2 regions of the Lactobacillus juensis genome follow, and region 2 is predicted to be linked to the other one. Evidence: predicted binding sites of a transcription regulator. Region 2 holds the regulator's gene; the other holds the start of a gene.

Region 1 (3,428 bases), 550 kb from region 2:
TCCTACTTCTAGGTCTGAACCGATTTTAACGCCCTTTGCCTCCAGCTTGTCTTTTTCTTCAGCTAAAATTGCTTTAGCCTTGCGTAATTCATTTAAGGTACCAATCATTGGGAACATGATGCCTAACTTACCATAAGCTGACGCACGTAATAAAGCACGAAGCTGAGTACGGAAAATATCCTCATTTTGCAGTGAAAGTCTAATTGCACGTACACCTAAAAATGGGTTCATTTCTTCTGGTAAGTCCCAGTAATCAAGATGCTTATCTCCACCAATGTCCATGGTTCTGATAATAACCTGCTTACCATGCATGCCTTCGATAACTTCCTTATAAGCCTCAAATTGTTCATCCTCTGTTGGGAAATCCTTTGAGTCCATATACAAGAATTCAGTTCTATAAAGACCAACAGCCTCAGCACCGTTGTCATTTACCCCTTGCATGTCATTTGGCGTACCAATATTAGCTGCAATTGTGAATTTTTTACCATCTGCAGTTACTGATGGTTCATTCTTTAATTTTTCCCATTCAGCTTTCTGCTTCAAGAAGTCGGCACTCTTTTGCTTATATTCCGCAATTTCACTGTCAGTCGGCTTAACGACAACATCACCATTCAGGCCATCAACAGCGACTGTATCACCATTTTGGACATCCTTTGTGATTGATTCAGTACCTACAACAGCTGGTAATTCTAAAGAACGAGCCATAATTGCTGAATGCGCAGTTCTACCACCAATGTCAGTAACAAAGCCCTTAACAAACTTTTTATTTAATTGAGCAGTGTCACTTGGTGTCAAGTCATGAGCTACCACAATTACTTCGTGATCAATTGATGCAGGGTTAGGTAATTCTTTGCCCAGCAAATGAGCCATAATTCTCTTAGAAACGTCTCGTACATCAGCTGCACGTTGCTGCATGTAAGTGTTATCAGTCATTCCTTCAAAAATACTGATAAATTTTTGTGCAGTTTCGTCTAGCGCAGCTTCACTATTAACTTTTTGTTCCTTAATTTCATTCTCGATGGCACCAGTAAATTCAGGATCATTTAAGATCATCAGGTGAGCTTCAAAAACTTGAGCTTCATCTTCACCTAAACTCTTTTTTGCGCTATCACGGATTTTTTCAACTTCAGCAGTTGATACTGAAATTGCCTTCTTATAGCGTGCTAATTCACTTTCAACATCGCTAACCGTAGTTTTTGAAAATGAAAGATCAGGTTCAACCAAGAGATAGGCTGGTGCTACAGCAATACCATCACTTGCAGCAATTCCTTTTAAAGTCTTGGTCATTATTCAGCTAAACCCTCTTTTTTCATTGTTTCAGAAATAGCGTTGATTGCGTCTTTTTCATCATCACCATCAGCACTGATCGTAACGTCAGCATTTTTGCCAACTCCGAGTGACATTACACCCATGATTGACTTCAAGTTAACTGATTTACCATTGTATTCCAAGTTGATATCTGAACCAAACTTAGAAGCTGCTTGTACTAGCAAAGTAGCTGGACGAGCATGAATACCTGTTTCTGCAACAACATGAAAATCGCGTTTTTCCATTATATATATCTCCTTTTAATTCAAAAAATCAAAACGGTAGTAAATACCTATTCGCTTACTTAGACTATCATTTTTTTGTGAATTAGACAACATAAATGTAACAGTTTACATCATTAAACTCCAGTCTTGGACTGCGAATAAATTATTTTACCGCCCCGCAAGGCCTTTCCCGTTATGTTTTGCCTTTTACCAAAAGACCTTAATGCAGATTGAAATTCAAAAGCATCTTTAGGATCAACCTCATAATGATCTAGTTCACCATCTGCCAACTGCTCAAGAATTTTTTGATAATCCAAATTTACCACCGCTTTTAATCTATATTATTTCAGCAACATTTTTGATTTTTGCCTACATGTATTTTAGCATATTTAGCATACTTACAAATAATAAGATCCAAGTTTTAGCACTTGATTATTCCGAGTGCTAATTATATAATTTAGTAAACTGATATGAAAGGCGGTAATACAATGCTTTGTCAAAACTGTCAAAAACGACCAGCTTCCATTCACTTATTTGCAAAGGTCAATGGACAAAGTCGCGAAATTAATTTATGCGGACAATGTTATCAACAACTTAAACAACAAGGAAATATTAATATGAATAATGACAATAATGGTTTTTTTGGTGATTTTAGTGACCTGTTTAATTACAATGGCAACGCTGGAAACCCAGGAGATCCAAGAATGAGTAATGGCGGACCCGGCAATGCCAATGGAAACAATGGTGCTGGCGGTGGTCGTTCACTTTTAGATCAATATGGAACAGATCTAACTGCACTGGCAAGAAAGGGCAAGATTGACCCGGTCATTGGACGCGATAAAGAAATCGCACGTGTGATTGAAATTTTAAACCGCAGAACAAAAAACAACCCAGTTTTAATTGGTGAAGCCGGTGTCGGTAAAACTGCTGTAGTTGAAGGCCTGGCCCAACAAATTGTCGATGGCTCAGTTCCTGCCAAGCTGCAAGACAAAAGAATAATATCATTAAATGTTGTTTCTTTAGTGCAAGGTACAGGCATTCGTGGTCAATTTGAACAGCGTATGCAGCAACTTCTTAAAGAAGTGGAAAATCACGATGATATTATTCTCTTTATTGATGAGATTCACGAAATAGTCGGCGCAGGCAATGCTGAAGGCGGAATGGATGCAGGCAATATTATCAAACCGGCTCTTGCCCGAGGTGATTTACAACTAGTTGGTGCGACAACTTTAAAGGAATATCGTGAAATTGAAAAAGATTCTGCTTTAGCAAGACGTTTCCAACCCGTTGACGTTAAAGAGCCTTCGGTTAAAGAAACTATCCAGATCTTAAAGGGTATTCAAAAGCGCTATGAAGATTATCATCACGTTCACTACACTGATGATGCCATTAAGGCTGCTGCTGAACTATCTGAGCGTTATATTCAAGATCGTTTCTTACCTGATAAGGCAATCGATTTGCTTGATGAAGCAGGTTCACGCATGAATCTGACAATTCCATACGTTGATAAAGATAAAATGAAAGAACGAATTGATGCAGCCCAAAAACTAAAGCAGGAATCCTTAAAGAACGAAGATTATGAAAAAGCTGCCTACTACCGCGATCAAATTGAAAAATATAATAAGATGAAAGACCAAAAGGTTGATCCGGATAAATCGCCAGTGATCACTAGTAAAATTATGAATAAAATCGTGGAAGAAAAAACTGGCATACCCGTTGGCGACTTGCAAAAGCAAGAAGAAAACCAGTTACAAAACTTGGCACCGAATCTTAAAGCTCATGTTATTGGACAAGATAAAGCTGTTGACAAGCTGGCACGAGCAATAAGGCGTAATCGGATTGGCTTTAATAAGTCAGGTCGTCCAATTGGCTCCTTCCTCTTTGTTGGACCAACTG
Region 2 (3,428 bases):
TGCCAGCAGTAATGAAAAATTTGCGCCGCACCTCTAGTTCTGGCTTTGATATAGATCAAGCTGTTAAATTGACTGAAATTACCAAAAATCCTAATTTGGTAACTGCATTGCTTCAACCGATCGATTCTTTCTTTACTAGTTATGTCCATGAGGATATTGATACAGATCTGTGGGTCAAAGTTAAAAATGGTGCAACGATTTCTTTGAAAACGAATGCAAAAAAGGTGGCATTACGGTACAATAATAGCGTTAAGGCAATTTATCAGAAAGATGGTACCATGTATCGCCCTTATTTAATGCTTTTACAAAATGAATAAGTGAATGAAGGTCTTATTGTGGAAATTATCCATTTAACTTACCCGTTTAAGGAAAATATTATTCCTCAAAAAATAATTCTTGTTTTAGGGTTTTTTGACGGCGTTCATCGTGGTCATCAAGAATTAATCAAAATCGCAAAAGAAAAAGCAATTCAAAAGCATTTACCATTAGTAGTAATGACATTTGATCGGCATCCTAAAGAAATTTATCAAAATAAAGAAGTTAGTTATATTGATACACTAGCTGAAAAAGCCTATAAAATGCAGAAACTAAAAGTTGATTTTTTGCTCGTGATGCATTTCAATGATGCATTTAGCAAACTGACTGCACAGGAATTTGTTGATAAGATTATTGTCAAATTAAATGCCGATACAGTTGTAGCTGGTTTTGACTATACTTATGGTCCCAAGCAGATTGCCAATATGAAAAACTTCCCTAAATTTGCCAAAGGAAGATTCAATATTATTGATGTTCCAAAGCAGTCGTATGATGGCCAAAAAATAGGCTCTACCGAAATTAAAAGGGCCATCACCAGTGGGGATATGGAATTGGCTGCGAAGTTATTAGGATTTCCGTATGTTATGTCGGGCTATGTGGGTCACGGTTTACGTAATGGTCATAAGCTTGGTTTTCCCACTGCGAATCTCGTTTGGCCTAAGGACAAAGTTGTTCCTAAAATTGGAGTATACGCTACTAAGACCAAGATTAAAGGTAAGTGGTATGACTCTATGACAAGTGTGGGCTATAACGTCACGATTAATGAAGGTAAAAAACTTTATATTGAATCAAATTTATTTGGATTCGATCAAGAAGCCTATGATGAAGAAATAATAATTAAATGGTATAAGTATACCCGTGGTGAAATTAAATTTGATAACTTGAAGGATCTAAAAAAACAAATGAGCGCTGACGAGTCAGAAATTAAGACTTATTTTGCAAATATTGATTAGTATAATTGATTTTAAAGAGATGAATGTTTTTTGTAAAAAAGTTAGCACTCAACTTGACATTCTGCTAAAAGCTAGTATCATATTAATTGTTAGCACCTAATAGGATTGAGTGCTAAAAGTGAGGGCGATATTTATGTTGACCGAACGTCAAGAATTAATTTTAAAAACTATTATCAATGATTTTACGCAGACACATGATCCTGTTGGCTCTAAGACAGTCATGAATCAGTTGCCTATCAAAGTTTCAAGCGCAACTATTCGTAATGAAATGGCGATTTTAGAAGATAAAGGTTTGATTGAAAAAACTCATTTGTCAAGTGGTCGTGTACCTTCAACTGAAGGGTACCGTTACTATCTTGACAATTTAGTTGAGCCTTTACAAATTTCATCTTCTGTTTACAAGAAAATCATTAATCAGCTTGATCAGCCGTTTCATCAAGTAAATGACATCGTACAAGAAGCGGTTAAAATTTTGTCTGACTTAACAAATTACACTGCATTTGCGGAAGGACCTGAAAATAGTGATTTAACTATTACAGGTTTTCGGATTGTGCCTTTATTTAGCAGACAAATTATGGCTATTCTAGGTACTAGTGATGGTGATGTTCATGACCAGGTTTATAGCTTACCAAACAATATTCATGGTGATGACATTGAGCGTGCCGTACGTATGATTAACGATGAACTGGTTGGAAAAACCTTAGATCAAGTTACACCAGGTTTTCTCAAGAAGACCTTAGGAAAAAAACTAAAAGCTGCTCATGTTTCTGAATTAATAGATTTAGTTGAAGATGTGATTAGTGATGCTGCCAGCGAGCAAATGTATGTCGATGGTCAGATTAATTTACTCAATAATATTTCTTTAAGCGATGTTTCTAATTTGCGTTCATTATATGAAATGATTGAGCATAATGATTTGATATCCAGTCTTTTGGATCGCGAGCAAAATTCTAAAAGTGACCGTTATCCTGTTCGGGTTAGCTTAGGATCTGAATTGTCCAATGATCTGTTAAAGGATTATAGTCTGCTTACGGCAGAGTACAGTGTTGGTACCCATGGGAAAGGTATAATTGCTCTACTTGGCCCTGATAATATGCCGTATTCTCAAGTTATAGGATTACTTGAATATTTTAGAAACGAGCTATCTAAAAAGCTGCTTGATTATTATGGTAGATTCAAATAAAGGAGGTTAGCCGTGAGTAAAGAAGAAAATAATAGTAAAAACTCAAAAAAAGAGCAAAAGGAAGCGGCTGCATCAAAAGAAACTAAAAAGGATTCTCAAGCTAAGGCTAACGAAAAAAAGAAACCTGAATCTTTAGAAAGTAAATTACAGCATAATTTGACTCAGTTGCAAAAAGAAAAAGACGATTTGGAAGATAAGTACTTGCGCAGTCAAGCAGAAATGCAAAATATGCAAAATCGTTATAATAATGAAAGAGCGCAGCTTATTAAATATGAATCACAATCCTTAGCCAAAGATGTTTTACCAGCGATGGATAATTTAGAAAGAGCTTTGGCAACAAAGGTTGATGATGAAGCTTCAAAGCAGCTTAAAAAGGGAGTGCAAATGACACTTGATTCTCTGGTTAAAGCCATGAAAGATCACGGAATTAGTGAAATCACTGCTGAAGGTGTGAAGTTTGATCCCAATTTGCACCAAGCTGTTCAGACAGTTGAAGCTGAAAATGAGGATCAAAAAGATCATGTTGTGCGTGTTTTGCAAAAAGGATACTTATACAAAGATCGTACTTTAAGACCAGCAATGGTTGTTGTAGCACAATAATTGAAAGGAAGCATATCAATGTCAAAAGTTATCGGAATTGACCTCGGAACTACCAACTCAGCGGTTGCTGTTCTTGAGGGTAAGGAACCAAAAATTATTACTAACCCTGAAGGAAATCGGACAACTCCTTCAGTAGTAGCTTTCAAGGATGGAGAAATTCAAGTCGGTGAAGTTGCTAAGAGACAAGCTATTACTAACCCAAATACTATTTCTTCAATTAAGCGTCACATGGGTGAAGCTGATTATAAGGTCAAGATTGGTGATAAAGCATACACACCGCAAGAAATTTCTGCTATGATTTTGCAATATATCAAGAAATTCTCTGAAGATTATCTTGGTGAGAAGGTTACCGAAGCAGTTATTACCGTTCCGGCATA

The links. Region 2 encodes HrcA, which represses chaperone genes, less so after heat shock. Its sites were predicted from a motif close to TTAGCACTCNNNNNNNNNGAGTGCTAA; they were not measured.
Region 1: the regulator HrcA is predicted to act here: its motif matches at 1,954-1,980, upstream of AAA926_RS03580 (ATP-dependent Clp protease ATP-binding subunit).

Annotation. Positions count from the first base shown of each region.
Region 1 is NZ_BTTS01000001.1:755,505-758,932, forward strand. It holds gene ptsP (phosphoenolpyruvate--protein phosphotransferase) at 1-1,287, opposite strand, end outside; gene AAA926_RS03570 (phosphocarrier protein HPr) at 1,287-1,553, opposite strand; gene ykzS (protein YkzS) at 1,667-1,849, opposite strand; gene AAA926_RS03580 (ATP-dependent Clp protease ATP-binding subunit) at 2,021-3,428, shown strand, end outside.
Region 2 is NZ_BTTS01000001.1:201,687-205,114, forward strand. It holds gene truB (tRNA pseudouridine(55) synthase TruB) at 1-317, shown strand, start outside; gene ribF (riboflavin biosynthesis protein RibF) at 336-1,268, shown strand; gene hrcA (heat-inducible transcriptional repressor HrcA) at 1,402-2,451, shown strand; gene grpE (nucleotide exchange factor GrpE) at 2,464-3,051, shown strand; gene dnaK (molecular chaperone DnaK) at 3,070-3,428, shown strand, end outside.